Regions from separate parts of the Streptomyces sp. bgisy100 genome, predicted to be linked through region 2. Evidence: predicted binding sites of a transcription regulator. Region 2 holds the regulator's gene; the other holds the start of a gene.
The links. Region 2 encodes HrcA, which represses chaperone genes, less so after heat shock. Its sites were predicted from a motif close to TTNGCACTCNGNNNNNCNGAGTGCNAA; they were not measured.

Region 1: the regulator HrcA is predicted to act here: its motif matches at 7,865-7,891, upstream of groL (chaperonin GroEL).

Annotation. Positions count from the first base shown of each region.
Region 1 covers NZ_JBYITE010000009.1:2,658-17,778, reverse strand. The annotation lists gene AC3EQ1_RS08505 (PTS transporter subunit EIIC) at 1-98, shown strand, start outside; gene AC3EQ1_RS08500 (PadR family transcriptional regulator) at 419-766, shown strand; gene AC3EQ1_RS08495 (hypothetical protein) at 763-1,506, shown strand; gene AC3EQ1_RS08490 (DUF7848 domain-containing protein) at 1,621-1,878, opposite strand; gene AC3EQ1_RS08485 (hypothetical protein) at 1,875-2,084, opposite strand; gene AC3EQ1_RS08480 (hypothetical protein) at 2,081-2,311, opposite strand; partial or broken gene AC3EQ1_RS08475 (helix-turn-helix domain-containing protein) at 2,429-2,760, shown strand; gene AC3EQ1_RS08470 (hypothetical protein) at 2,801-2,866, shown strand; gene AC3EQ1_RS08465 (MarR family transcriptional regulator) at 3,103-4,278, shown strand; gene AC3EQ1_RS08460 (Uma2 family endonuclease) at 4,334-4,918, shown strand; gene AC3EQ1_RS08455 (VOC family protein) at 5,090-5,872, shown strand; gene groL (chaperonin GroEL) at 6,055-7,677, opposite strand; gene AC3EQ1_RS08445 (cold-shock protein) at 8,185-8,388, opposite strand; gene AC3EQ1_RS08440 (MoaD/ThiS family protein) at 8,803-9,081, opposite strand; gene thrC (threonine synthase) at 9,078-10,394, opposite strand; SAM riboswitch class I at 10,412-10,553, opposite strand; gene AC3EQ1_RS08430 (glucosyl-3-phosphoglycerate synthase) at 10,751-11,734, shown strand; gene AC3EQ1_RS08425 (alpha,alpha-trehalose-phosphate synthase (UDP-forming)) at 11,939-13,414, shown strand; gene otsB (trehalose-phosphatase) at 13,845-14,705, opposite strand; gene AC3EQ1_RS08415 (DUF3263 domain-containing protein) at 14,741-14,974, opposite strand; gene AC3EQ1_RS08410 (ABC transporter substrate-binding protein) at 14,994-15,121, opposite strand, start outside.
Region 2 covers NZ_JBYITE010000014.1:136,391-151,511, reverse strand. The annotation lists gene AC3EQ1_RS12950 (16S rRNA (uracil(1498)-N(3))-methyltransferase) at 1-630, opposite strand, end outside; gene AC3EQ1_RS12945 (nitronate monooxygenase) at 627-1,706, opposite strand; gene dnaJ (molecular chaperone DnaJ) at 1,873-3,012, opposite strand; gene hrcA (heat-inducible transcriptional repressor HrcA) at 3,015-4,031, opposite strand; gene AC3EQ1_RS12930 (MBL fold metallo-hydrolase) at 4,204-4,941, shown strand; gene AC3EQ1_RS12925 (DUF3097 domain-containing protein) at 4,975-5,799, shown strand; gene AC3EQ1_RS12920 (MFS transporter) at 5,938-7,581, opposite strand; gene hemW (radical SAM family heme chaperone HemW) at 7,912-9,144, opposite strand; gene AC3EQ1_RS12910 (SpoIIE family protein phosphatase) at 9,245-11,380, opposite strand; gene AC3EQ1_RS12905 (response regulator) at 11,767-12,351, shown strand; gene AC3EQ1_RS12900 (AMP-dependent synthetase/ligase) at 12,408-14,291, opposite strand; gene lepA (translation elongation factor 4) at 14,575-15,121, opposite strand, start outside.

The DNA.
Region 1 (15,121 bases), on a different contig from region 2:
CCACCACCAACGACCCGGCCACCCCGCCCCCGGCCCCGGCCACCGCACGGCCCGCGTCCGACGACGGCCACGACGACTCACAGCGCCTGCGGACCTGACACCGCGTCCCCTGGCCCGCCGCAGTACCCAGCACAGCCGACCACGCGGCGGAGAAGTGCCGGGCCGCCGTCCGTCAGCAGTTGGCCGCCGCCCGGGCCCCGTCACGGCGCCCGACGACGAGAGAGCAACCCAGTCGTTGGGCGCCGGAGGGCCGGGGCGGGCCTTCGACGGCCGCTGCCACACGGTGACGAACCGGCCGACCTGCGTCGCGGCGCTCCCGGCTGCCCGGAACCGTCGGAAACCGCACCGGCTCCCACCGCATTACCTTGCACCGCACTAGCTTGCACCGCATGACTCGTGCTGTGTAAGGTACTGAGCCATGGAGGAGACATCCACTCCGCGCGCCCAGTGGCTGCGAGGGGTGCTGGACATGTGCCTGCTGGCCTTGATGGCGGAGGCCCCGGTCTACGGCTACGAGATGACCGTCCGGCTCGCCAAGGCCGGGCTCGATGTCGCGGACGGCTCGATCTACCCGGCGCTGGCGCGTCTGCGGAAGCGCGAGCTGGTCGAGATCGAGCGCCGCAGCGGGGACGGGGGGCCCGCCCGCACCTACTACCGGCCCAGCGAAGCAGGCCTGCGGATGCTCCAGTCGTGGAGCCGCGACTGGAGCGAATTCGCCACGAGCATCGGCTCCATCATCAGCCGAACCACGCGGGAGGAATCATGACGCTGACAGTTGAGGACGCGATACACCAGGCCACGGAGACGTGGAACCGCCTCGGAATCGAACAGGACGCGGCCGATGAAATGGCCGAAGAGCTGGCAGCCGACCTGACCGCCGCCGCCCTCGACGGCCGGTCGGTCACCGACTGCATCGGCGGTGACATCGACGCCATGGCCACCTCCTGGGCGGTCGAACGCGGTCTGCTGCCCACGCGCCCCCACCTGAAGGAGACCGCCACCGCGGCAGCCAAGGGCGCCGCCATCCCTGCGGTTGCCGCCATCATCCTCTGGCTGGCAGGAACACAGGGTGGCTTCCTCGACCGTGACAGCGAAGTAATGACCACGCAGCTGAACGGGCCCCCGGTGTGGGAGGTGCACCACTACCCCAATCCCGGCACTCCTTTGATGTGGGTGGGCTGGGGGGTGTGCCTGGTCGCCGCCTTCTTCCTGACCCGGCGCGCCGTGGCCGCAACGCTCCGGCGCCGACACGACCTCGCCCTGGACGAGACCATGCGGGCCATGACCAAGGCCCTTCCCCTCATCCTCGTGGCAGCGGCCCTGCTGGGCACCGCGATCAACTTCCTGGGCCTCTACGCGTTCGAGTATTTCCAGGGCATCGTCACCGTCGCGATCGGGCCGGTCGCCATGGTCGGCGCTGTCGCGGCCGGCGCCGCCTGGGTCCGAGACCGCACCTGCCCGCCCCTGAACGGGTCCCGGGTGAAGTACCGGACGCCGGGCGCCTGACAGCCGCTCGCACGCCGCGGCTCCCAACGATCGAGGGGTGCGGTCGCAAGCTCGGCCGACACCGTTCCTGAGCATCGCAAACGCCGTGCTCAGGTTCGGTACGCCAACAACCGCTCAGGCCCGTGGAGGCGACCGATCGGCCTCCATCCAGGCCCGCCAGGGCCGGGTGATCAGCTCCCGGTAGGAGCAGTGCGACGGATGGCGGCCCGCGTGCCGCAGCGACCAGTCCTGCGCCTCGGTGACTTCCTCACCCGTCAGCGACCGCTCACCGCACACCGCGCACTCCATCGCGAAGGTGAACGGCTCGGCGTCCGGTTCACGGTCGGGGGCCAGCGTCCACCGCTCCCGCCGGATCACGGTGTGCGCGCTCACGGGAACCTGCTCTCGCGGTTCAGCTCGGCGACCCGCGCCCGCAGCATGTCCGTGGGCCCCGCGGGCCGCAGCTCCTCGGGCGGACAGTCCCACTCCAGCCCGCCCCCGGGCGGCCTGAGCTGCACATACGGACCCTCGTGCCCCATGACCCGGCCGATCCGGTCCTCGCGCACGTCCACGACGTACGCGCCGGGTTCCGGGATCATGACCGCCGCTCCCGCAGTGCGGCCACCAGCTGCCGGGCCGTGGCGAGGTTGCAGCGCCCCAGGTCCACCAGCGGCGGAACGTCCCGCGCGGCCCACGAGACGGGGTCGACCCGCAGCGACGGCAGGACGACGCCCGCCTCACCCAGCTCGGCCCGCAGTTCTCCCAGCGTCTCTTCGACCATGTGTACGCCCTCGGTCGCCGCACACGGTTCTTCGTCTGCCGTCATCGATTCCCCTTCCACGCTGAGTATTGGTGTTCTCTACAAAGCGTGTTCATGCACGATTAGCCTGAACAGGGGTGAAAGCCCAACAAGTCCCTGTGCTTGACGAGGAGTCGAGTCATCATGCCCCCACGGAAGAAGCTGGATCCGTGCTCCTCCCCCCGCGCTCTCCTCGGCGCCGAGCTGCGCCACCAGCGCGAGAGGGCCGGTCTCACCCAGGATGAGCTGGGCAGACCGCTGTTCGTGAGCGGCTCTCGTTCATCGGCCGGCTCGAATCCGGGACCCGCCGCATGCACCCCGAGTACGCCCGGCAGATAGACGACCTCCTGAAGACGGACGGCTTCTTCGAACGCAACTGCGAGGCCGCGACGAAATCCCGCTATCCGGACCACTTCGCCGAGGCGGCGGAGGCGGAAGCGGTGGCGCAGACCATCAAGGAATACGCGCCCCCGCTCGCCCGTCCGGGACCCCAAGAACCCGGACGGCCCGGCGCTCGTGTTCCGGGCCGAAGCCTGGACCTCGTTCGTCCGAGCCGTGAAGGACGGGGAACTCCCCGCCTGAGCCCCGGGCTTCGGACTCCGGGCCTCGGAGTCCGAGCTCTCTTCCAGTGGAACGGGAGGGTGGATTACCACCCACCCTCCCTCCCAATCACCGCGCATACCAGGCGAGATCACGACTGGTGACCGGTTTGCCACGAACGGTTGCAACGCTCTAGCGTTCCCGCATCAAGAAACAACCCCCGCCGGTGTTACCAGCACCGAACGGGGGTCTGACCACAAGATCGAGAGACCGATCTCATGGCTATCGAGCACTTTAATGCGCCCCTGCCCACCCCCGCACACCCCACGGCCAACCGCGGCTATGGAAAGCGGGACGCGCCCGAACAACGCCCGCCCCGTGCGAACGACTTCGCACACCTGCCCAGGCGCGAGGCATCCGTGGCGGCATACCTCGACCGGCTCCCCGAAGGCGCGGACATCTCCGTCAAGACCCTGGCCAAGGTCCTGCCCGACCACGGCCAATGCGCCCTCCGAACCGTCCTGCGCCGCCTGTCGGAGGCCGGACACCTGCGCCGCGTCAACGAGCACGTCATCGGCGAGAACGGCAGCCCGCACTGGGTGACCCGCACCTACTTCTCCCGCACCCCGAGGGACGACACCTGGTGGGCGGCCTTCCGAACCGGAGAAGTCCCCCGGGAACAGCCCCACTCAGAGCAGCCACCGTGCCCGTCCACCCCGCACGCACCCCCGCACACGCCCCCTCCGCGCCCCCGTCAGCAGTCCCCCGAACCATCCTCGCCACCCTCCCGACAGGCGCAACCCGCACCGCCGTCGCCACCCTCCCGACAGCCGCCACCCGAACCACCACCGCCGCCCTCCGGCCAGCGGTTACCCGCACCTCCGCCACAGCCCACCCGCCAGCCCGCACCCGCACCCGCACCCGCACCCGCACCCGCACCCGCACCCGCACCCGCACCACAACGACCGCCCCGCAGCCGCGCGTACGACGCCCTGGCCACACTCGGCCGCACCGATCCGCGCCTGACCCTCTCGGCCGCCGACTGCGCGGCCCTCGAACCCCTGGCCACCGAGTGGCTGACCCGCGACCCGGACGAGTCCCGGCTCGTCAGCGCGTTGACGGCGGGGCTCCCACCACAGGTCCACAGCCCCGGCGCGTTCCTCCGCCGCCGCCTCACCGACAAGCTCCCACCCGAGCGCCCCGAGCCGCTCGGCCCCGCGCCCGACAACGCGCCGGGGAGCGCCCAGGCCCCTCGCCGCGCCCCCCTCCGCATCCTGGAATGCACGGTCTGCCGCGCCCCCGGCCACCCGGACGCCCTCCCCGGCGGCCTCTGCGCCACCTGCCGCGGCGAGGACCACCCACGCCACCCGCCCGGCCTGCCCCCCGACGAAGTCCACACCCACGTCCAACGCCTCCGCGCAGCCACCCGAACCCCGGAGAGGACCCGACGGTGACGGCACTCTCCGCCCCGGGCACCAGCGCACCTCGTCCTGCCCGGAAGGGAACGCCATGACATCGGAGAACACCGGAACCGACCGCGCACAGCTATCCGTCGAGGACTTCGAACAGCTCGCCCGGTCAGCCCCTGAGCCGACTGCCCTCGAATTCCTGGGCGGCAGACCGGTGACCAAACCCGGTCGCGACGGCACCCACGGATGCATCCTCATGTGGCTGCTCAAGCAGTGCCTGCAACAACGCCCCGGCCTGGCCCTCTACCCGGAGCAAGGCCTCAAGACGGAGCAGCACCGCAAGGGCCGCGCCCGCCCGGCCGGCTCACTGGCCCCGGAAGGCCACTTCGCGGGACAGGGAGAGTGGTCCGAACCCGAGGGGGTGCTCATGGCCGTCGATGTAACACCACATGCCCCCGAAACCGACCCCCGCTACCGGTCGGAAAAGCGCGACGGGTACGCCGCAGCCGACATCCCCGTCCACCTCCTGATCGACCGCGACGCCTGCACGGTCGCCGTCCACAGCGAGCCGGAAGGCGGAAAGTACCGCGGTCGGATGTCCTATCCGTACGGCGCCACCGTGGAAATCCCGGCACCGGTCGGGATCACCCTGGAGACCGAAAAACTCAAGGACTACACCCACTGACGGGACCCGAAAGACCACGTCGGCGCACCGTCTGCCACCCCCGCCCGGGTTCGCGCCGACGCCCCGGCGGCGTGCCGAGTGGCGTCCCGGGCCGTGCGTAGGGAGGGTGGCCGAGGGGGCTGCTTGCCCACCGGCCGCCCCGGGGCGACCGGTCTCTACCAGGAGGCACCGATGTCCGAAGTCACCGCCCCGTACCAGCCCGGCACCCCGTGCTGGATCGATCTCGTGGTCCCCGACCAGCAGGCCGCGCTGGACTTCTACGGCGAGTTGTTCGGCTGGGCCGGGGAGGTCGGCCCGGCCGAGACCGGCGGGTACGCCGTCTGCACCCTGCGCGGGAATCCGGTCGCCGGGATCATGTCCGCGCAGGCCATGGGCGACCAGCCCGCGCCGCCCCCGGTGTGGACCACCTACATCGCCTCGGCCGACGCCGACGCCACCGAGCGGGCCATCGGCTCCGGCGGCGGCAATGTCATGGTCCCCGCCATGGACGTGATGGACCTGGGCCGCATGCTGGTCGCGGCCGACCCGACGGGAGCCGTCTTCGGCGTCTGGGAGCCGAAGGAGTTCTTCGGTGCGGCCATCGTCAACGAGCCGGGCTCACTGATCTGGAACGAGCTCAACACCAGCGACGTCCAGGCGTCCACCGCCTTCCTCTCCAGCGCCCTCGGCATCGAGACCACACAGATGGAGGGCGCGGAGAGCTACTACGCGATCTCCGCCCAGGGACGTACCGTCGGCGGGCTCCAGCCGCTGAGCGACCAAATGCCGTCCGGCACGCCCTCGCACTGGCTCGCCTACTTCTCGGTGGAGGACGTGGACGGGACGGTGTCCAAGCTGTCCGCCGCCGGAGGCACAGTGCTCAAAGCGCCGTTCGACATGGTCGCCGGCCGGATGGCCGTCGTCGCCGACCCGCAGTCGGCGGCGTTCGCGGTCATCGCCCCGAAGCCGATGTGAGCCCCGAGCCCAGGCGAGCTGTGAAGCCCATGTGAGCCGGTGAAGCCCGGACGCTCCCGGAGAACGCGCTCCCCGAGGCTCCCCGAAACCGAGAACTGCCCGAGAAACGCCCGAGGGCGGCACCCGTGATGGGTGCCGCCCTCGGTCCGTACAGCTGTGAACAGCCGATCCGTCGAGACGGATCAGAAGTCCATGTCACCGCCCGGCATGCCGCCCGGAGCGGCCGCGGCGGCCTTCTCCGGCTTGTCGGCGATGACGGCCTCGGTGGTGAGGAAGAGCGCCGCGATGGAGGCGGCGTTCTGCAGCGCGGAGCGCGTGACCTTGGCCGGGTCGATGATGCCCTCGGCGACCAGGTCGACGTACTCGCCGGTCGCGGCGTTGAGGCCGTGACCCGGGGTCAGGTTGCGCACCTTCTCCACGACGACGCCGCCCTCGAGGCCGGCGTTGACCGCGATCTGCTTCAGCGGGGCCTCGAGCGCGAGCTTGACGGCCTGCGCACCGGTGGCCTCGTCGCCCTCGAGCTCGAGCTTCTCGAACACGGAGACGGTCTGCAGCAGGGCCACGCCACCACCGGCGACGATGCCCTCCTCGACGGCGGCCTTGGCGTTGCGCACCGCGTCCTCGATGCGGTGCTTGCGCTCCTTGAGCTCGACCTCGGTCGCGGCGCCGGCCTTGATGACGGCCACGCCGCCGGCCAGCTTCGCGAGGCGCTCCTGGAGCTTCTCGCGGTCGTAGTCCGAGTCCGAGTTCTCGATCTCGGCACGGATCTGGTTCACGCGGCCCTGGACCTGCTCGCTGTCACCGGCACCGTCGACGATGGTGGTCTCGTCCTTGGTGATGACGACCTTGCGGGCGCGGCCCAGCAGGTCGAGACCGGCGTTCTCCAGCTTGAGGCCGACCTCCTCGGAGATGACGGTGCCACCGGTGAGGATGGCGATGTCGCCGAGCATGGCCTTGCGGCGGTCACCGAAGCCCGGAGCCTTGACGGCGACGGACTTGAAGGTGCCACGGATCTTGTTGACGACCAGGGTGGACAGCGCCTCGCCCTCGACGTCCTCCGCGATGATCAGCAGCGGCTTGCCCGACTGCATGACCTTCTCCAGCAGCGGAAGGAGGTCCTTCACCGCGGAGATCTTGGAGTTGACGATCAGGATGTACGGGTCGTCGAGCGACGCCTCCATACGCTCCATGTCGGTGGCGAAGTAGGCGGAGATGTAGCCCTTGTCGAAGCGCATGCCCTCGGTGAGCTCGAGCTCGAGCCCGAAGGTCTGCGACTCCTCGACGGTGATGACGCCTTCCTTGCCGACCTTGTCCATCGCCTCGGCGATGAGCTCGCCGATCTGGGTGTCGGCGGCGGAGATGGAGGCGGTCGAAGCGATCTGCTCCTTGGTCTCCACGTCCTTGGCCTGCTCGAGCAGCTGGGCGGAGACGGCCTCGACGGCCTTCTCGATGCCGCGCTTGAGGGCCATCGGGTTGGCGCCCGCGGCAACGTTGCGGAGGCCCTCGCGGACCAGCGCCTGGGCGAGGACGGTCGCGGTCGTCGTGCCGTCACCGGCGACGTCGTCCGTCTTCTTCGCGACCTCCTTGACCAGCTCGGCGCCGATCTTCTCGTACGCGTCCTCGAGCTCGATCTCCTTGGCGATGGAGACACCATCGTTGGTGATCGTGGGGGCGCCCCACTTCTTCTCGAGGACGACGTTCCGGCCCTTGGGGCCGAGGGTCACCTTGACGGCGTCGGCGAGCTGGTTCATCCCGCGCTCGAGGCCGCGCCGCGCTTCCTCGTCGAACGCGATGATCTTGGCCATGTGAAGTGGTCCTCCCGGACGTCGGGGGTCCCTGGCACAGGGTGCAAGGGGCGGATTGCTCCGGACCGCGCTGGCGCCCGCGACGGACGACCTGCACACCTGGTGGTTTCCTTGTCCCACCCGGCCTGCGGGCCTCACCGACCCGGTCCTTCTGTCACTCTCAACGTCAGAGTGCTAACGCCAATGATTAGCACTCGACCCCCTCGAGTGCAAGCGCCCCAGAGGGCTCGATGGGGGGTGGCGGCCGGGCGACGGGTGGGCGCAAGCGCCCGCAGGGCTTCCATAAGGGGCGGCGGTCGGGCGACGGGTGGGCGCAAGCGCCCCGAAGGGGCTCGTGGAGGGCAATGGTCGGGTGACGGGCGGAAGCAGGCCCCGCAACAGCCCCCGGCGCGCCGCATCCCACACGGGGCGCCCCACCCCACAGAGGAAGCGCACCCGGCCCCACAACAGAAGCGGGCCCGCTCCCCGGGGGGAAGCGGGCCCTGCGCTGCAGTCAGTCGGCGCGTATCAGCCGGCTACACGGACCATGTCCGCCTGCGGCCCCTTCTGGCCCTGCGAGATCTCGAACTCGACCCGCTGGCCCTCCTCGAGGGTGCGGTAGCCGTCCATCTGAATCGCGCTGTAGTGCACGAAGACGTCCGCACCACCGTCGACCGCGATGAAGCCGTAGCCCTTCTCCGCGTTGAACCACTTGACGGTGCCCTGAGCCATCCCTAACTCCCCTATTACTGGCCCTTGCACAGGACCGCACTCCGCGGACCCGGGTCAGACCTCACCTCCCGACAGGTAGGAGGTGTGCGCCGTAACGCGTCGACCGCGGCTGAATGTATCCGCACAGATGCCCTCTGCAACAGGTCAAACGGACGAGAATTCTGAGCGGGGCCGCAGGGAGCTATCCCCTGAATCACCGTGAAGTCAGGACAACTTGGGTCAGACAAACGGGTGTCAACGCGACAAATCGCGCGCACACTTCGGGCACATCTTGTCGCGTTCTCATATGCGTTCGGCAGAGCTGCCGGTGGGGGATCGCTCAACTGTACCGCGATCAACCACACAGAATGGCCCCCTCCGTTTCTCTTACGGAAGGGGCCATTCCTATTTACGCAAGGTTCCTGCGTTTATGGTTCAGCAGCCGCCGGCGACCGCCGGAATGATCGAAACACCCGCGCCGTCCGGCGTGGCCGTCTCCAGGCCCTCGCTGAAACGCACGTCGTCGTCATTCACATAGACATTCACGAATCGACGCAGCTTGCCGGTGTCGTCGAGCACCCGGGCACCGATGCCCTGGTGGTTCTTCTCCAGGTCCGCGAGCACCTCGCCGAGAGTCGCGCCCTCGGCGGGCACCTCGGCCCGGCCGCCGGTGTACGTACGCAGGATCGTGGGGATTCGAACGTTGACGCTCATGCGAGGCCTGCCTCTCGGAACGAGTCAAGGGTGGGGCGGATGGTCGCGGACGGGCCCGTCGTCGGAGCCACGGCGTCCAGGGTCTTGAGGCCGTCACCGGTGTTCAGCACCACGGTCTCCTCGGCCGGGTCGATCCGCCCGGCCTCGATCAGCTTCCGCAGCACGCCCACCGTCACACCGCCCGCGGTCTCCGCGAAGATGCCCTCGGTGCGCGCCAGCAGCTTGATCGCGTCGACGACCTGCTCGTCGTTCACGTCCTCCACGGCGCCGCCGGTGCGGCGGCAGATGTCGAGCACGTACGGGCCGTCGGCCGGGTTGCCGATGGCGAGCGACTTGGCGATCGTGTCCGGCTTCACCGGGCGGACCACGTCGTGGCCGTCCTTGAAGGCCCGGGAGACCGGGGAGCAGCCCTCGGCCTGGGCGCCGAAGATCTTGTACGGCTTGTCCTCCACCAGACCGATGGCGATGAGCTCCTTCAGCGCCTTGTCGATCTTGGTGAGCTGGGAGCCGGAGGCGATCGGGATCACGATGTTGTCCGGGATCCGCCAGCCGAGCTGCTCGCAGATCTCGTACGCCAGCGTCTTCGAGCCCTCGCCGTAGTACGGGCGCAGGTTGACGTTGACGAAGCCCCAGCCCTCGCCGATCGGGTCGCCGATCAGCTCGCTGCAGAAGCGGTTGACGTCGTCGTACGTGCCCTCGATGCCGACCAGGTCGCCGCCGTAGACCGCGGCCATGACGACCTTGCCCGCCTCCAGGTCGTGCGGGATGAACACGCACGACCGGAAGCCGGAGCGGGCCGCCGCGGCGCCGACTGCGCCGGCCAGGTTGCCGGTGGAGGAGCAGGACAGTGTGGTGAAGCCGAAGGTGCGGGCCGCCTCCACCGCGATGGCGACCACCCGGTCCTTGAAGGAGTGCGTCGGGTTGCCCGAGTCGTCCTTCACGTGCAGACCGCCGGTGACGCCCAGCTCACGGGCGAGGTTGTCGGCCTGGACCAGCTTGGTGAAGCCCGGGTTCAGGTTCGGCTTGTCGGCGACGTCGGCGGGCACCGGCAGCAGCGGCGCGTAGCGCCAGATGTTGTCCGGACCGGCCTCGATGCGCTTCCGCAGGCCCTCGGGGTCGCCGCTCGGCAGGTCGTACGCGACCTCGAGCGGCCCGAAACACACCTCGCACGCGAAGATCGGGCCGAGGGCGAAACGCTCACCGCACTCGCGGCAGGACAGCGCGACGGCGGGGCCGAGAGCGACGGGGGCGGAACCGGAGGTGGCGTCCGGGGAATCCGCGGACGAAGTGGCGGTAGCAGCTTGCACAGCCATGGAGGCGAGGCCCTTTCTCCTCATCTTCCTCGCGACGGACTTCGCCACGAGACGGAATTGGCACCTTCCCGAGCCGGGAGCCTCGCGTCATGAGACGAGACCGGCCGGAGGGTTGCCGGGGCTTCAACGGGCCGTTCCCTCTGCCCCTCTGGATGAGCGGTATGGCGCCGGGCGGGGCCCGGTGCGTTTGTCCGCGGCAGGCCACCCCGACATGAAGTGGACTTCCGCGTTGTTCAAGACTGTAACCGACGGCCCCCACAGTTGAGATAGTCGTCCGAACCGCGAGACGGATCACACCGGGCCATCGCCCGCTCACCCGCGGGCCGCCCCGCGAACACACCAGGGAGACGAAACACGTGCTGGAAGAGGTGGAGCGCTGGCTGGAGCACCGCTCCTGGTCGGCCGCCGACCGGCCGCTGAGCCGGCTCCTCGCCGCGAAGCAGGCGGCAGGCCCGTCCGGAACGGTCAGCGTGGTGCTCCCCGCCCTCGACGAGGAGGCCACCATCGGGCCGATCGTCGAGACGGTCCGGCGCGAGCTGATGAGCCCGGAGGTCCCGCTCGTCGACGAGCTGGTCGTGATCGACTCCGGCTCCGCCGACCGTACCGCCGCGGTCGCCGCCGCCGCCGGAGCCCGCGTCGTCCACCGCGACACGGTGCTGCCCCGGCTGCCCGCCCTGCCCGGCAAGGGCGAGGTGCTGTGGCGCTCGCTGCTGGTCACCCGCGGCGAGATCGTCTGCTTCGTCGACGCCGACCTGCGCGACTTCTCGGCCCGCTTCGTCTCCGGCATCGTCGGGCCGCTGCTCACCGACCCGGGCCTGCACCTGGTCAAGGCCATGTACGACCGGCCGCTGGGCGACACCGGCGACCGCGGCGGCCGGGTCACCGAACTCGTCGCCCGCCCCCTGCTCAACCTGCACTGGCCGCGGCTCGCCGGCTTCGTGCAGCCCCTCGGCGGGGAGTACGCGGCCCGCCGCTCCCTGCTGGAGCAGCTGCCCTTCCCCGTCGGGTACGGGATCGAGCTGGGCATGCTGGTGGACGCGCTGGACCTCGCCGGGCTCGACGCGCTGGCCCAGGTCGACGTCGGCGTGCGGCGCCACCGCCACCAGGACGGGCAGGCGCTCGGCCGGATGGCCGCCACGATCTACCGCACGGCCCAGGCCCGGCTGGCCCGCGGCCACCTCGTACGGCCCGTGCTCACCCAGTTCGACCGGGGTGCGGAGGGCGGGTTCACACCGTCCGTGCACGAGGTGGCCGCCGAGGAACGCCCGCCGATGATCACCGTTCCGGAGTACCGGGAGGTGCGCGCCCGGGAGGCCGCGGGGCGGGGGCGGGTGGCCTGACCGGCGCGGCTCCCCGGGTCCGCGCTCCCGCGGGCCCTCGTGCGCTCCACAGGCGCACCGGAGCGCCTCCGGACGGGCGCTGTCGATGAGCGCTCCGTACATCCCCCCGCAACGCTCCGTACCTGCCTCCGGTGGGCTCCTCCGGGTGACAAACCGCCCCTGTCCGCACGTTTGAGCGGATCTTTCGCGGGCTAGGCTCGCGACATGGTCGCAGAGCAGGCTGCCGAGGTACTCGTCGCGTCCAACCGCGGCCCCGTCGCGTACACCCTCGCCGAGGACGGCTCCCTGACCGCCAAGCGCGGCGGCGGCGGGCTGGTCTCGGGGCTGAGCGCGATCGGATCCGAAACCGACGCGCTCTGGGTCTGCGCCGCCCTCGGCGACGGCGACCGCGAGGCGGTGCACCGCGCCGCGGGCGAGCTCGACCCGGCCGACTCCGGCGGCCGGCGGGTACGGATGCTCGACATCGACCCGGAGACCTTCGCCGCGGCGTACAACGGCATCGCGAACTCGGTGCTCTGGTTCGTCCACCACATGCTCTACCAGACCCCGCTGGAACCGGCCTTCGACGCCGAGTTCCGCGCCCAGTGGGCCGCCTACGAGCGCTACAACGAAGCGTTCGCCGAGGCGCTGGCCTCGGCGGCCGCCGAGGGCGCCGCCGTCCTCGTGCAGGACTACCACCTGTGCCTGGTCCCCGGCATGCTCCGGGAACGCCGCCCCGACCTGCGGATCGGCCACTTCTCCCACACGCCCTGGGCGCCCGTGGACTACTTCCGGCTGCTCCCCGACGACATCGCCGCCCAGCTGCTGCGCGGCATCCTCGGCGCCGACCGGGCCGCGTTCCTGACCCGCCGCTGGGCCCGCGCGTTCTCGGTGAGCTGCGCCGAGGTCCTGACCGGCAGCACCGTCGAGCCCGGCGGCCCGTCCGACGTCTCGGCGGTCGTGCACGACGGCCGGACCACCCGGCTCGGGGTGCACGGGCTCGGCGCCGACGCGGACTTCCTGCTGGAGCGCTCGCACCGCCCCGACGTGGAGGAACGGCTCGCCGGCCTGCGCGAACAGATCGGCCGGAGCGACGGCGAGGCCCGCAAGGTGATCGTCCGGGTCGACCGCACCGAGCTGTCCAAGAACATCGTCCGCGGACTGCACGCGTACCGCCGGCTCCTCGACGACCACCCCGAGTGGCACGGCCGGGTCGTGCACCTCGCCTTCGCCTACCCCTCCCGGCAGGACCTCGCCGTCTACCGCGACTACACCGCCGAGGTGCGGCGGGTCGCCGACGGGATCAACGCCGGCTTCGGCACGAAGGGCTGGCAGCCGGTCGTCCTCCACGTGAAGGACGACTTCGCCCGCTCCCTGGCCGCGTACCGGCTGGCCGACGTCGCCCTGGTCAACCCGATCCGCGACGGCATGAACCTGGTGGCCAAGGAGGTGCCGGTCGTCTCCGACGAGGGCTGCGCGCTGGTGCTGTCGCGGGAGGCGGGGGCGTACGAGGAGCTGGGCGAGGCGGCGACGGTGGTGAATCCGTACGACGTGACGGGGACGGCGCGGGCGCTGCACCGGGCGCTGTCGATGCCGCGGGGGGAGCGGGCGGAGCGGACGAAGCGGCTGGCTGCCGCGGCTACGGCGTTGCCGCCGGAGCGGTGGTTCCTGGATCAGTTGGCGGCGTTGCGGGAGGGGTGAGGGGCGGGTCGGGGCCGAACACTGGCGTTGGCGGGGGTGCGGGGTGCGGGGTGCCTTGCCAGGCGGGGGTTCGGGCGCGGGTGCTACGTGCGCGGGCGGGTGCCGGGGCCTCCGGGGTGGGGGGTTCCGGAACGTATATTTACGGCCCTGGGGGCCACAAATACACGGAAGTTTCCGGAACCCCCCACCCCTGCGGCCCCGTCACCCTCACATCTCGTCGGCGGCTGACCGACATCCGTGCCTGGGCAGGAGGCATCGCCATCCAGAGGGTGGGCGGGCGGCCCCGTCACCCTCACGTCTCGTCCACGGCTGACCGACATCCGTGCCTGGGCAAGGAGCGTCCAGACGGTGGGCGGGTCCGTCGGCTTCACCTTCGTTGACGGTCGATGTTTGTCGATGAATGACCGAGCCTGCGAAGACCGGGGGCTGTTCACCGGTTCCGGATGGTGTTTGCCAGGGTGGTCATCAGGGTGACCACGCCCGCGGGGCCGTCGACTACGAGGTCCGCGCGTTGGGCCAGTTCGTCGGCGCCCTCGCCCGAGGTGGCGGCGCTGCAGACCAGGAGGCCGGGGAGGCCCTCGGAGCGGAGTTTTTCCACGGCGCCGAAGGCCGCGAGGTCGCCCAGGTCGTCGCCGGCGTAGAGGACCGCGCCGGCGCCGGACCGGCGCAGGTACTCCTCCAGGGCCACGCCCTTGTCCATGCCCGGCGGGCGGAGTTCCAGGACCAGACGGCCCGGTTCGACGACCAGGCCGTGCCGCTCGGCCAGGGCGTACAGGGGCTCGCGCAGGGATTCGAACGCTCCCTGCGGGTCCGCGGCGCGGCGGGTGTGGACCGCGATGGCGCGGCCCTTGTCCTCCACGAAGGTGCCGGGCCAGCCGCCGTTGCGGTCGAGTACGCCCGGGAGTTCCGCCTGGACGGCGGCGACTCCGGGGTGCGGGGCGGGGGCGTGGACCTGGCCGGTCACCGCGTCCCAGCGTTCGGCGCCGTAGTGGCCGAGCACCACCAGGTGCTCCAGACCCGGCACGCCCGCGAAGCCGCCGTGCCGTACGGCGACCCCGGCCGGGCGGCCGGTGATCACTACGGCCGACTGGAGCAGCGGTGCCAGGTGGGAGAGGGCGGGGACGGCGTCCGGGTGGGCGCGGGCCCGGTCCGGGTCGGGCACGATCGGCGCCAGCGTGCCGTCGAAATCGAGTGCCACCACAGCCCGTTCGGGCCGCTCGAGCAGCGCGGCGAGGCCGTCGCGTCCGGCGGGGGTGGCAGGGGTCGGCAGGGAATCCGGGATGCTGCCCATGGGCCCGACCCTACCGGGGCCGGGCCCTGTGCGGGTCAGCGATTGCGGCGACGGGACTCGCGGACCCGGCGCAGCCGGTTGACCGTCACCGGGTCGTGCGCGAGGGCCCGCGGGTCGTCCAGCAGGGCGTTCAGGAGCTGGTAGTAGCGGGTCGGGGACATCCCCAGCTGCTCCCGCACCGCGCGCTCCTTGGCACCCGGGCCCGGCCAGGTCCTGCGCTCCATGGCCAGGACGGCACGGTCCCGGTCGGACAGGCTCTGCTCCTCCATGGCCCCAATCTAACCGGGGCTACTCGGAGGCGTTCTCCATCGTGTCGGCGTCGCGCTGGAGCGCGCCGAGCACGCTGGACGGATTGCCGTTCGGCTCGACGACGGTGCCGATGGAGCCCTTGAGCCGCTTGACGACCGGACCCCAGG
Region 2 (15,121 bases):
GGCCGCCAACTCCTCGGGGGAGACGCCGCCTTCGGGGCCTACGACGAGCACGATGTGTCCGTCGGCGGGGAGTGCGGCGGTGGCCAGGGGCTCGCTCCCGGCGTCCCGGTCCTCGTGCAGCACGGCGGCGAAGTCGGCGCTCGCGAGGAGGGCCGCGACCTGTCTGGTCGTCATGGCGTCGGCGACCTCGGGGAACCGCACCCGGCGGGACTGTTTGCCCGCCTCCCGGGCCGTACTGCGCCATTTGGCGAGGGACTTGGCGCCCCGGTCGCCCTTCCACTGGGTGATGCAGCGGGACGCCTGCCACGGCACGATCGCGTCGACCCCGGTCTCGGTCATGGTCTCGACGGCCAGTTCGCCGCGGTCGCCCTTGGGGAGGGCCTGGACGACGGTGATGCGGGGAGCGGGCTCCTCCTCGGTCACGGCCGCGCCGACGGTGAGGACGAGCCGGTCCTTGCCCTCGGTGGCCCGCACCACGCACGGCGCCGAGCCGCCCCGCCCGTCGGTGAGCACGACCTCCTCGCCGGCCCGCAGCCGGCGCACGGAGACGGCGTGCCGCCCCTCGGGGCCGTCGAGCACGAACTCGCCCGTGCCGGGCAGGGGGTCCACGACGAAGACGGGTGCGGTCACGACGCGGCGTCCGGCTTCAGCGAGGCCCGTGCGGCGTCGAGTTCGGCGGCGAGGAGCTCGACCAGCTCGGCGGCGGGCAGCTCCCGCGCCAGCCGGTGGCCCTGCCCGGCCCACAGCGCCATGCCCTGCGGATCACCGGCCGCGGCGGCGGCCTTGCGCAGCCCCGCGGTCAGGTAGTGGATCTGCGGGTACGCGGCGGGGGCGTACGGGCCGTGCTCCCGGATGAACCGGTTGACCAGGCCGCGGGCCGGGCGCCCGGAGAAGGCCCGGGTGAGCTCGGTGCCGGGGAACACCGGGTCGGTGACGGCCCTCTTGTGCAGCTCGTTGGCGCCGGACTCGGGGCAGACGAGGAAGGCCGTGCCGAGCTGGGCGGCGGTGGCGCCGGCGGCCAGCACGGCCGCGATCTGCGCTCCGCGCATCAGCCCGCCGGCGGCGACGACCGGCACCTGGACGGCCTCGCGGACCTGGGCGATGAGGGTCAGCAGGCCGACGCCGTGCCCCGGGCCGTCGGCGTACGGGTCGTCGTGGTGGGTGCCCTGGTGCCCGCCGGCCTCGATGCCCTGGACGCAGACGGCGTCCGCGCCCGACCACTGGGCGGCCTGGGCCTCGGCGGGGCTGGTGACGGTCGCCACGGTGAGGGTTCCGGCCTTGGCGAAGGCGTCGAACACGGCCCGGGAGGGGCAGCCGAAGGTGAAGGAGACGACCGGGACCGGGTTGTCGAGGAGGATCGCGACCTTGGCCTCGTAGGCGTCGTCGGTGCTGCCGTCCGTGTCGCCGAGCGGCGTCTCGTACCAGTTGGCCTCGCCCGCGAGCTGTTCGCGGTAGACGTCGACGGCGGCCGCGTCGGCGACGGAGGGCTGCGGCATGAACAGGTTGACGCCGAAGGGCCGGCCGGTCAGGCCGCGCAGCGCCTTGATCTCCTCGTACATGGCCTCCGGCGTCTTGTAGCCGGCGGCCAGGAAGCCGAGGCCGCCCGCGTCGGACACGGCGGCCGCGAGCTCGGGGCGGGACGCGCCACCGGCCATGGGGGCCTGCACGATCGGGTACCGGGAGAGATCGGTGAGCGCGGAGGGCATGACCACATGGTGTCACGCCCGCCGGGCCCGGCACGGCCGGACCCCGGAGCCGGCGTCCGGCGCGCGCGCCCGGCCGGAAGGACGGCCGGGGACGCGGGTGTTGCCCGCCGAGGCTGCCGGCGGGGCCTCCGGGCCCGGCGGTCGGGACCACCGGACCGGCCTTGCCTCAGCGACCGTTGAAGGCGTCCTTCAGCCGGGAGAACAGCCCCTGCTGTCCGGGCTGGAAGTGGCCGGAGGGCCGCTCCTCGCCGCGCAGCTTGGCGAGCTGCCGCAGCAGGTCCTCCTGCTGCGGGTCGAGCTTGGACGGCGTCATCACCTCGACGTGCACGATCAGGTCGCCGCGTCCGCCGCCCCGCAGGTGGGTGATACCGCGCTGGTGCAGCGGGATCGACTGGCCGGACTGGGTCCCGGGCCGGATGTCGACCTCCTCCAGCCCGTCGAGCGTCTCCAGCGGGCACTTGGTGCCCAGCGCCGCCGCCGTCATCGGAATGGTGACGGTGCAGTGCAGGTCGTCGCCGCGCCGCTGGAAGACCGGGTGCGGCAGCTCGTGGATCTCGACGTAGAGGTCGCCGGCGGGCCCGCCGCCGGGGCCGACCTCGCCCTCGCCCGCGAGCTGGATCCGGGTGCCGTTGTCCACACCGGCAGGGATCTTGACGGTGAGGCTGCGCCGCGAACGGATGCGTCCGTCGCCCGCGCACTCCTGGCAGGGGGTCGGCACGACGGTGCCGAAGCCCTGACACTGCGGACACGGCCGCGAGGTCATGACCTGGCCCAGGAAGGACCGCGTCACCTGCGACACCTCGCCGCGGCCGCGGCACATGTCACAGGTCTGCGCCGAGGTGCCCGGCGCCGCGCCCTCGCCGGTGCACGTGGTGCACACGATCGCGGTGTCGACCTGTATGTCCTTGGTGGTGCCGAAGGCCGACTCGTCCAGCTCGACGTCGAGCCGGATCATGGCGTCCTGGCCGCGCCGGGTGCGGGACCGCGGCCCGCGCTGCGAGGCGGTGCCGAAGAACGCGTCCATGATGTCGGAGAAGTTGCCGAAGCCCGCGCCGCCGAAGCCGCCCGCGCCACCGCCTCCGCCGGCCTGCGAGAGCGGGTCCCCGCCGAGGTCGTAGACCTGCTTCTTCTGCGGGTCCGAGAGCACCTCGTAAGCGGCGTTGATCTCCTTGAACCGCTCCTGGGTCTTCGGGTCGGGATTGACGTCCGGGTGCAGTTCACGAGCCAGGCGCCGGAACGCCTTCTTGATCTCGTCCTGCCCTGCGTCGCGGCGCACGCCCAGTACGGCGTAGTAGTCCGTGGCCACTTTTACGACTCCGCCAGGATCTGTCCGACGTAACGTGCCACTGCGCGTACCGCTCCCATCGTTCCGGGGTAGTCCATGCGGGTCGGTCCGACCACGCCGAGTTTGGCGACTGCCTCGTCGCCCGAACCGTAGCCGACCGCGACGACCGATGTGGACGTCAGCCCCTCGTGGGCATTCTCATGCCCGATTCGTACGGTCATGCCGGAGTCCTTGGCCTCGCCGAGCAGCTTGAGGAGCACCACCTGCTCCTCGAGAGCCTCCAGCACCGGCCGGATGGTCAGCGGGAAGTCGTGTCCGAAGCGGGTCAGATTGGCGGTACCGCCGATCATCAGCCGCTCCTCGGTCTCCTCGACCAGCGTCTCCAGAAGAGTCGCCAGGACGGCGGAGACCGTGCCCCGGTCCTCCGTCTCGAAGGACTCCGGAAGATCCTGCACCAACTGCGGCACATCCGCGAACCGGCGGCCCACCACGCGGCTGTTGAGCCGGGCCCGGAGGTCCGCCATGGAGGTCTCGCCGAACGGCGCGGGGCAGTCCACCAGGCGCTGCTCGACCCGCCCGGTGTCCGTGATCAGCACCAGCATGATCCGGGCCGGGGCGAGGGAGAGCAGTTCCACATGCCGGACGGTCGACCGCGTCAGCGACGGGTACTGAACCACCGCGACCTGCCGGGTCAGCTGCGCGAGCAGCCGGACCGTGCGGCCCACCACGTCGTCCAGATCGACCGCGCCGTCCAGGAAATTCTGGATGGCCCGGCGCTCCGGCGAGGACAGCGGCTTGACGCCGGCCAGCCGGTCCACGAAGAGCCGGTAGCCCTTGTCGGTGGGGATGCGGCCGGCGCTGGTGTGCGGCTGGGCGATGTAGCCCTCGTCCTCCAGCACCGCCATGTCGTTGCGCACGGTGGCCGGGGACACGCCGAGGCCGTGCCGCTCGGTGAGCGCCTTGGAACCGACCGGCTCCTCGGTGCCCACGTAGTCCTGGACGATGGCGCGCAGCACTTCGAGTCTGCGTTCACTGAGCATGCGCACACCTCCAGTGGTGGTTCCGTGGGCCTCTGCCTGGCACTCGCTGCTTCTGAGTGCCAGCTTCCCCCGCCTCAGTGTACGGCGGGGTGGTGTGAGCAGGGCAAGGGCCGTCACCGCCGGTGTTGGCCGGACGGCGGGTCACGGTACCGCTCCGCCGTAGCCTCGTCGCATGGACCACACAACGGAAGAGCCGCGCTGGGAGATGCTCGCGCCGGGGGTCGAACGGCGCAGACTGCCCGTCTGGGACATGACCGCCGGGGTGGTGCACGGCCCGGACGCGGTGCTGATGGTGGAGGCCGGTTCGAGTCTGCGCGAAGGCGCGGAACTGGCCCGCCAGGCAGCGGGGTCGGCGGGCCGGAGGGTGACACATCTCGCACTCACCCACCCGCACTTCGATCATGTGCTCGGGATGGACGCCTTTCCCGGGGCGGAGGTGTACGCCGCCGTCGGCATGGACCGGCTGCTGACCTCGCGCCGGGAGCGGGACGCCCTGCGTGCCGACGCGGTGCGGCAGGGGGTGGACCCCGGCGCCGCCGCGGAGGCCGCGGAGCGGCTGGCGGCGCCGCACCACCTGATCAGCGGTGAGATGACGATCGCGCTCGGCGGCGGCCGGGAGGCGGTGCTGGTGAACGTCGGTCCCGGCCACACCGGACACGACCTGGCGGTGCTGGTGCCGGGGACCGGCGGGGCCCCGAGCGTGGTGTTCTGCGGCGACCTGGTGGAGGAGTCGGGCGAACCTCAGGCCGGGCCGGACGCCGTACCGGCCCAGTGGCCCGCGGCCCTGGACCGGCTGCTGGACCTGGGCGGCGAGGACGCGCTGTACGTCCCCGGCCACGGCGCGGTGGTGAATGCCCGTTTCGTCCGGGAGCAGCGGGACGAGCTGGCGGCCCGTTTCGGCGTGTCGTAGTCACGACCAGCCGTTTCTTCCTACTGTCGGGCGATGCGCAGCAGAGAGTACGGGCCGGACCTCACCCCGCCGTGGAAGAAGCAGCAGCCCGCCCCCGAGGTTCCGGCCGAGCCCGGCCTGGTGGTCGAGGAGGTGTCGACCGGCTTCTGCGGCGCGGTGATCCGCTGCGAGAAGACTGCGGAGGGGCCGACGGTCACGCTGGAGGACCGGTTCGGCAAGCACCGGGTCTTCCCGATGGTGCCGCGCGGCTTCCTGGAGGAGGGGCGCGTCGTCACCCTGGTGCGCCCGTCGCACACGGCGCCCGCCCGCACCGGCCGCACCGCCTCCGGCTCGATCGCCCTCCCCGGAGCGCGTGCCCGGGTCGCACGCGCCGGGCGCATCTATGTCGAGGGGCGGCACGACGCGGAGCTCGTGGAGCGGGTCTGGGGCGACGACCTGCGGATCGAGGGCGTGGTCGTGGAGTATCTGGAGGGCGTCGACGACCTTCCGGCGGTGGTCCGGGACTTCTCCCCCGGTCCGGACGCCCGGCTCGGCGTCCTCGTCGACCATCTGGTGCCCGGCTCCAAGGAGTCGCGGATCGCCGAACAGGTCACCGACGCCCACACCCTGGTCGTGGGACACCCCTACATCGACGTCTGGGAGGCGGTGAAGCCCGCGTCCGTGGGCATCCCCGGCTGGCCGTCGGTACCGCGCGGGCAGGACTGGAAGACCGGGGTGTGCCGGGCGCTGGGCTGGCCGGAGAACACCGGGGCGGCCTGGCGGGAGCGCGTCCTCGCCTCCGTGAACAGCTACAAGGACCTGGAGCCGGCGCTGCTGGGCCGGGTCGAGGAGCTGATCGACTTCGTCACCGCGCCCTGAGGGGGGCTCGCCCCGTGGCCGATGGGGGGCGCGCAGAGGGAAAGCGCCCCTGAGCGCGGTCGGAGGTCGTGGGGCGCGGTGCGGCGCCGGACCACGCGGCCTATTCGGACGCTCATCGCGCAAGCACCCTGAGAGCGGTCAGAGGTCGGTGGGGCGCGCGGAACCCGGGGAGCCGGCCGGCCCGGTGAACCCGGCGGCGCCCCCGGGACCCGCCGGTTCCGCCCAGCCGGGGACGCCGGGCGGGCCGGACGGCCCGCCGGGGCCCGTCCCCGGGTCCCGTTCGTCCGGAGCGCCCGTGACGCGGGTGCCGGGGTGCAGCAGCGAGCAGACGAAGGCCAGGGCCAGGGCGCCCGCCATGCAGGCGAAGACGACCTGGTTGGCCTCGGCGAAGTCCATCCGGATGGTGCCCATGGCCTCGCGCAGGGAGCGGGCGACGGGGCCGTCTCCGGTCGGCTGCCGGTCGTCGGCGTTCCCGGTGATGGACTCCGCGATGTTCCGGGCGATGTCCCGGGACTCGCTCTCCGGCACGCCCCGGGCCTCGAAGCTCTCCACCACCCGGTCGGTCATCACATGGGTCAGCACCGTGCCGAAGATCGCGAGCCCCACGCTGGCGGCGAAGTTGCGTACGGTCTGGGTGATGCCGGTGACCTCCCCGTACGACGCGTCGATGGCCCGGTTGACGGCGTCGGTGGAGGCCGGGGCGAGCAGGAATCCGATGCCGGCGCCCGCGAGCGCGACATAGGGCCACTGGTCGTGCACCGAGAGGTCGGTCATCTTGTGGGCCCACAGGGCGAATCCGACCGCACCGACCGCGGTGCCCAGCCGCATCGCCGGCTTCGCGCCCTGCTTGTCGAGGATCCGGCCGCCCCACTGGGAGGCGATCGCGAAGCCCACGAAGAAGTACAGCAGGTAGAGCGCGGCCTGGTTGGGGGACTCGCTGAGCGAGATCTGGGCGTAGACGGAGGCGAAGAAGAACACCGGGACGAACGCCATCATGGCGAAGAACAGCACCGCGGCGTCGGCGGCGAAGGCCCGGTCGGCGAAGACCTTCAGCTGGATCAGCGGGTGCCGGGTGCGCAGTTCGAAGCGGACGAACAGCGCCAGGACCGCCAGGCCGCCCACGATGCACAGCCAGGTGGCGGCGCTGCCCCAGCCCCAGGCGGACGCCTGCTGGAGCCCCAGCACGCTCAGCCCCATCCCGACGACCACGAGCGCGGCCCCGGGCCAGTCCAGGGGTTCGGGGCGGGGTTCGTTGCGGATCCGGGCCAGGAAGGTGAGGACGAGGGCGACGATCGCGACCGGCACGTTGACCCAGAAGATCGCCCGCCAGGTCCAGGAGGTCAGCCAGCCGCCGAGCAGCGGGCCGACGGCGGTGAGCGCGCCGGAGAGCCCGAAGAACAGCGCCAGCGCGCGGCCCCGCCGCTCCACCGGGAACACCGCCACGACCACGGCGAGCGCGGCCGGGAACATCAGCGCGGCACCGATGCCCTGGGTGGCCCGGAAGACCACCAGCCAGGCCAGCGCCCCGTCCCCGTCGGGCACCGCGCCGCAGAGGGCGGAGGAGACGACGAAGACGACGGTGCCGATCACCACGACCCGTTTGTGGCCGAGGAGGTCGGCCAGCCGGCCGCCGAGGGCGAAGAAGGCGGCGAGGGCGAGCAGATACGCGTTGACGACCCACTGCATGCCCGAGGAGGAGAGGTTCAGCTCTTCGATGATGCTGGGCGCGGCGATGGACACGATGGTCTGGTCGATGAAGGTCATCGACACCGCGAAGAGCATCGCCGCCAGGGCGACGCCCTCCCGCGGGGCCTGCGCCGCCGCCCCGCCGCGGGACGGTGAGGGCGGCTCGGAGGAACCTCGGGAACCCCGCATGTCACTCACATCACAGGATTCTCCGTGGCCTCAGGGATCACTGCATCCGCGCCGGGCCCGGTCGGCGGGCCGGTGCCGTCCGGAGGTCGCCGTGCCGTCCGTACGCGGGGCGCGAGGGGCGTCACGGCGACGTGCCCGGCCCGGGTGCCATGCGTTGCTCCACCCGGACCGTCGGCGGCGACGCGGGCCCGGGCCATCGATCGGTCGTCGTATTCCGGCCCGCCCGGCCCCCTCGGATCAGTCGACCAGGTCCCGGACGACGGCGTCGGCCAGCAGCCGGCCGCGCAGGGTGAGCACCGCCCGGCCCTCCTCGTACGGCTCCGCTTGGAGCAGGCCGTCGGCGAGGGCGCGGGCGGCGGCGCGGGTGCCCGCCGGTGCCAGCAGGCCGAGCGGGCAGCCGTCGCGCAGCCGCAGCTCCAGCAGGATCCGCTCGACCCGCCGGTCCTCGTCGGCCAGGATCTCCCGCCCGGCGCCGGGCGACCGCCCCTCCGCCAGGGCCTGGGCGTACGCGCCCGGGTGCTTCACGTTCCACCAGCGGACGCCGCCGACGTGGCTGTGCGCGCCCGGCCCCGCGCCCCACCAGTCGGCCCCGGTCCAGTAGAGCTCGTTGTGACGGCAGCGCCCGGCCGCCGAGGTCGCCCAGTTGGACACCTCGTACCAGTCGAAACCGGCCCCGGACAGCGTCTCCTCGGCGATCAGATAGCGGTCGGCGTGCACGTCGTCGTCGGTCATCGGCACCTCGCCGCGCCGGATCCGCCGGGCCAGCTGGGTGCCCTCCTCGACGATCAGCGCATAGGCGGACACATGGTCCGGGCCCGCCTGGACCGCCGCGTCCAGGGAGGCGCGCCAGTCGTCGTCGCTCTCCCCCGGCGTGCCGTAGATCAGGTCGAGGTTCACATGGTCGAAGCCGGCGGCCCGCGCCTCGGCGACGCACGCCTCGGGGCGGCCCGGGGTGTGGGTGCGGTCCAGCACCTGCAGGACGTGCTGCCGGGCGCTCTGCATGCCGAAGGAGACCCGGTTGAAGCCGGCCGCCCGCAGCTCCTCCAGATAGCGCGGATCCACCGACTCCGGATTGGCCTCGGTGGTGATCTCCGCGCCGTCCGCCAGCCCGAACTCCTCCCGGACGGCCGCGAGCATCCGCCCCAGGTCCGCGGCGGCCAGCAGGGTCGGGGTGCCGCCGCCCACGAACACCGTCTCCACCGGCCGCGGGTCGTCGCCCAGCACCTTCCGGGCGAGCCGGATCTCCTCGGCGACGGTCTCCGCGTAGTTGTCCCGGGAGGCCAGGGCGCCGCCGGAGCCCCGCAGCTCACTGGCGGTGTAGGTGTTGAAGTCGCAGTATCCGCAGCGGGTGGCGCAGTACGGCACATGCAGATAGAAGCCGAGCGGCCGCTCGGCCGCCCCGTCCAGGGCGTGGCGCGGCAGGGTCCCGGCTGAGGGCATGGGCTCGCCGTCGGGCAGTGCGGATGGCATACGGTCCATTGTCCCCCGGCGCGAGGGTGTCCCCGCCCGGGCGTCCGGGGCGGCCGCTGAGGCCGGTACCGGGACGGCCGCGAGGGGCCGGAACCGCAGGTCACCGGCGGTGCAGCACCAGCAGCGCCAGGTCGTCGTCGGGCGGAGCCGCGTCGAAGCCGTGCACCAGCGCGCGGATGCGCTCGGCGGTCCCGGCCGCGCCGAGCCCCGCGCACCCCGCCAGCGCGGCGGCCAGGCCATCGTCGTCGTCGAACTGCCGCTGTCCCGAGCGCCGCTCCGTCACCCCGTCCGTCACGCACAGCAGGGTGTCGCCGGGTTCCAGGTCGAACGTCCCGGCCTCGTACGCGGTGTCCTCCAGCACACCGAGCAGCACCTGCGGCGCGGCCACCGGCCGCACCCGGCCGTCCGGGCGGAGCAGCAGCGGCAGCGGGTGCCCGGCACTGGCCAGGGTGCAGCGGAGGCCGCCCGCCTCCCCGGTCGCCACCAGCTCCCCGAAGAGCAGGGAGAGGAACCGGACCTGGGTGACCTCGCCCGCCGGGTGGGCGCCCGCGGTGGCCACCGCGGCGACGGCGGCGACGGCGGCCGCCGCGGCCTCGGTCGCCTGCATCGCGTCGTCCACCAGCATGCGGTTGAGCCGGTCGAGCACCCCGGCGACGCCGTGGCCCTCGTGGGCCAGCAGCTTCAGCCAGGGCCGCACGAGCCCGGTGACGACGGCCGCCTCCGGGCCGCTGCCGCAGACATCGCCGAGGGCGAAGCACCAGCGCCCCTCACCGGCGTGGAAGATGTCGTAGAAGTCGCCGCCGGCCCAGGCGCCCTCACCGGCGGGTTCGTACACCACCTGGGTGTCCACGCCGGGGACGGCCGCGATGCTCCGGGGCCGCAGGCCCTGCTGGAGCACCAGGCTGGTGGTGGCCTGCCGTGTGTACTGCCGCGCGGAGACCACCGCCAGGGCGACGCGCCGCGCGAAGTCCTCGACCAGCGCCGTCACTTCGTCCGGGATGCGCGCCAGACCGGCCCGGCCGAGCAGCAGGGTGCCGACGCTCCGGCCGCCCGCGAAGAGCCGGCAGGCGAGCGCCGAACCGTGCTCGTCCCCCGGCTCCGGGTCCGGCCACTCCGCGAACATCGGCCCGTCGGCGAGCCCCTCGGGCACCGGCACGGTCACCACGACCGCGGCCTGCGGCCACGGCCAGGGCACCGGCCAGCCGAGCGCGGCGTCCGGCAGCGCGGGCGGGTCCTTCTCCAGGACCGTGCGCAGCCCCTCGATCCGGGTCTCGTTGGCGTGCCACACCCGGGCCAGGCGGGGCTGCGCACCGGGGCCCCGCCCGTCCTCGCCGTCCAGCCAGACCGCGCACCAGTCGGCGAACCGCGGCACCAGCAGCTGGGCCGCCAGCGCCGCCACCTTCTCCTCGTCGAACTGCCCGGCCAGGAGGTCGGACGCCTCCGCGAGGAAGGACAGGGCGCCCCGACTGCACCAGTCGCCGTCGCGGTCCGGTGCGGGGTCGGGACCGGACCGGGGCACCGGGTCACCGGCCGGCCCGCCGGACGGCCGTGGTGCTTCGGGATCCGACGGCGCTCCGGAGGCGGGCACCACGCCGGGGACGGGCAGCACCCCGGGGAGAGGCACCGCGGCCCACAGCGGCGGCACGCCGCGGACCGCGGGGTCCGGGACGACGGCACCGGCGGTCGCCGGCAGCCGGAACCACACCGTCTTCAGCCCCCGCCGGTAGCTGACGCCCCAGGACTCGGCGAGGGCCCCCACCAGGTGCAGGCCACGGCCGTACTCGCCCGCGGGGTGCGGCTCGCCGCGCAGGGGGCGCGCCGGATGGTGGTCGGAGACCTCGACGACCAGGGCTTCCGCCCCGCCGTCGGCGCCGTCCGCCCTGCCATCGACACTGCTCGCCCCGTCATCGACGCTGCCCGGCCCACCATCGACACTGCCCGGCCCGTCCGCCGGGACGAGCCGGCAGACGAGTTCCACCTCCGTCCCGGCGTGCACCACGGCGTTGGTGACCAGTTCGCTGACGAGCAGGGCCGCGTCGTCCGCGAGCCGTTCGGCGAACGGACCGGACTCCAGCACTCCGGCCTCGGCCCAGCCGGCGAGCACCCGGCGGACGAAGCCGCGCGCGGTGCCCGGGGACCGGGGATTCCCGGGCAGGCTGGTGTGGGCCACCCGGTCCGGACCACGGGCGGCGGGACGGGAACCGGCGGTTTCCCGCTGCGTCGGAATCGACCCCACGTGAGCGTCTCCTGATCCGTGACTCCTGCCCGGTTCGGGCATTCAGCCGTGACGACACCGCCAGAGTGACAGAATGAGCCCGCCCATGAGCACCGAGTCACCGAAGTGGGCGGGCGGATGAGAGCAACGATGCGAACCGAGCACGACGGACCGGGGTCCGCGGCTCCGCGCGGCGGAGCGGCGGGCCCTGCGGCCGGAGTGCGCCGGGGTCCGGCACCGGCCGGAGCCCCCTGGCCGAACTGGCACGCGGACGTCGACCGGCCGTACGACCCGGACAGCGCGGCCCGGGGCCGCCCTCCGCTCGCGTCCGGCAGCCGTCGGCAGCAGGTCGGGCCAGGACGAGCGGCGGGGGCCCGGCCGGCTCCGCCCGATTCCCCGAGGACCCGATGATGAGCAGCGCCCCCGCCACCGACCGGGCGAGCATCCTCCTGGTGGACGACATGGAGGACAACCTCGACGCCCTGGAGGCCGTGCTGGGCGGCCTGGGCGAACCGCTGGTGCGGGCGGGGTCCGGGGAGGAGGCGGTGAACGCCCTGCAGGAGCGGGAATTCGCCGTCGTGCTGCTCGATGTGGTGATGCCGGGCATGGACGGATTCGAGACGGCCGCGAGCATCAGACGGCACGACCGGTCCCGCGATGTGCCGATCATCTTCCTCACCGGCACCGGGACCGGCACGGACCGCGGCTACGCCTTCCGCGGCTATGCCACGGGCGCGGCCGACTTCGTCGCCAAGCCCTTCGACCCGTGGGTGCTGCGCGCCAAGGTCGGCGTCTTCCTCGATCTGCACCGGAAGAACCGCCAGTTGCAGCGGCTGCTCGCCCGGGACCGGGAGCAGCTGGACACGCTGGCCGAGCGGCTGGCCTCGATCGAGAGCTGCCTGTCCACCGGCCGGGCGCCGGACACGGCGGAGCTGCGGGCCGGCGTGGCCCGGATGGAGGAGGCGCTGCGCGCGCTGCGGAGCGGGCGGTGAGGCGGATACCGCCCGCCCCGCGGATGTGCCGGGCGGACCCGGCGCGGCGGGTGCCGCTACGCCTCGCGCGAGCCGTTGTACATCTCGTCGATCAGGTGCTTGTACTCGCGCTCCACGACCGGCCGCTTGAGCTTGAGGCTCGGCGTGAGCTCCCCGTGCTCCACATCGAGGTCACGGGGCAGCAGGCGGAACTTCTTGATGGTCTGCCAGCGCTGCAGGCCCTCGTTGAGGCGGCCGATGTAGCCCTCGATGAGCTCCTGCACCTGCGGGGAGGCGACGACCTCGGCGTACGGCTTGCCGCCGAGCCCGTGGTCCGCGGCCCAGCTCAGGATCGACGGCTCGTCGAGCGCGATCAGGGCGGTGCAGAAGTTCCGGTCGGCGCCGTGCACCAGGATGTTGGAGACGAACGGACAGACCGCCTTGAACTGGCCCTCGACCTCGGCGGGGGCGATGTACTTGCCGCCCGAGGTCTTGATGAGGTCCTTCTTGCGGTCGGTGATCCGCAGGAAGCCGTCCGAGGACAGCTCGCCGATGTCGCCGGTGTGGAACCAGCCGTCGGACTCCAGCACTTCGGCGGTCTTGTCGGGCAGCCCGTGGTAGCCCTCCATGATGCCGGGGCCGCGCAGCAGGATCTCGCCGTCGTCGGCGATCCGCACCTCGGTGCCGGGCAGCGGCTTGCCGACGGTGCCGGTGCGGTAGGACTCACCCGGGTTGACGAAGCTGGCGGCGCTGGACTCGGTGAGGCCGTAGCCCTCCAGGATGTGGATACCGGCGCCGGCGAAGAAGTAGCCGATGTCCGGCGCCAGCGCGGCGGAGCCGGAGACGGCGGCCCGCAGCCGTCCGCCGAACGCCTCGCGCAGCTTGGCGTAGACGAGCTTGTCGGCGACGGCGTGCTGCGCGGCGAGGCCGAACGGGGCGCTCCGCTTGCCGGTGCGCCGGAAGTTGTCCTGGGTGACCTTGGCGTACTCCCGGGCGACCCCGGCCGCCCACTGGAAGATCTTGTACTTGGCGCCGCCGCCCTCCCGGGCCTTGGCGGCGGCCCCGTTGTAGACCTTCTCGAAGATCCGCGGCACGGCGGCCATATAGGTCGGCCGGACCACCGGCAGATTGTCGACGATCTTGTCGATGCGGCCGTCGACGGCGGTGACGTGCCCGACCCCGATCTGCCCGGAGATCAGCACCTTGCCGAAGACGTGCGCCAACGGCAGCCACAGGAACTGCACATCGTCCGCGGCGACCATCCCGGTGGCCGGGATCGCGCGGGCCATGTACGACCAGTTGTCGTGCGGCAGCCGGACGCCCTTGGGACGGCCGGTGGTGCCCGAGGTGTAGATCAGGGTCGCGAGCTGGTCGGCGGTGATGGCGTCGATCCGCTTGCGGACGCTGTCCGGGTTGTTCTCCAGGTGCGCGGCGCCGCGCCGCTCCAGCTCGGCCAGGGAGAGCACCCAGCCGTCCGGGTCGCCCTCGGCCGGCTTGGCGTCCGACTCCTCGATCACCACGACATGGGCCAGTTCGGGGAAGTCGGCACGCCGCTCCCGCGCCTTGGCCAGCTGTTCCGCGTCCTCGGCGATGAGCACCCGGCTGTCGGAGTCCGCGATGATGAACGCGGTCTCCACACTGTTGGTGCTCGGGTAGATCGTGGTGGTGGCCGCCCCGGCACAGAGAATGCCGAGGTCGGAGAGGATCCATTCGAGCCGGGTACTGCAGGCGACGGCCACCCGCTCCTCGGGGCGCACGCCCAGCTCGATCAGCCCGGCGGCAATGGCGAGCACTCGGTCCGAGGACTGCTTCCAGGTCAGCGAGCGCCACTCGTCCCGCCCGGACGGCGACGGCACGGGGTAGCGGTAGGCCTCGGCGTCCGGTGTGGCATCGACCCGCTCCAGGAAGAGGGTCGCCACGGAAGGCGGCCGGTTCTCGATCAACGTCTGCGTGTCGCTCACGACATCCTCCGTGGCCCGCGGCAGTGCTGTGACTGGCTGGAAGTTGTTTAACTGGCGAGTAACCTTCGAGCAGGCATCAGGTTAAAGCTCGTACCGCCTGTACGTAAGGGGTGTCGGCCCTCCGTCTTGGCCGAGTCCTGCCGCAGGGCCGGACCAGGCCTGTCATCCCGGGGAAAACCAGGAGTCTGCGGTTTTCTCCGCCATCACCCGGATGGACCGGGAGCGCCGGGCAGAACTCCGGCGCCCGCCCCCTCGGGGACGGGCGCCGGAGGTGAGGCAGCCGTTACTTCTTCGCCTTGGCGTCGCCGCCCTCGGTGTCGGAGGACAGCACCGCGATGAAGGCCTCCTGCGGGACCTCCACGTTGCCGACCATCTTCATCCGCTTCTTGCCTTCCTTCTGCTTCTCCAGCAGCTTCCGCTTACGGGAGATGTCACCGCCGTAGCACTTGGCGAGCACGTCCTTGCGGATGGCGCGGACGGTCTCCCGGGCGATGACCCGGCTGCCGATGGCGGCCTGGATCGGCACCTCGAAGCTCTGCCGCGGGATGAGCTCGCGCAGCTTGCCGACCAGCCGGACCCCGTAGGCGTACGCCTTCTCCTTGTGGGTGATCGCGGAGAACGCGTCGACCTTGTCGCCGTGCAGCAGGATGTCGACCTTGACCAGGTCGGCGGTCTGCTCGCCGGTGGGCTCGTAGTCGAGCGAGGCGTAGCCGCGGGTCTTGGACTTCAGCTGGTCGAAGAAGTCGAAGACGATCTCGGCGAGCGGCAGCGTGTACCGCAGCTCGACCCGGTCCTCGGAGAGGTAGTCCATGCCCTGCAGCGAACCGCGC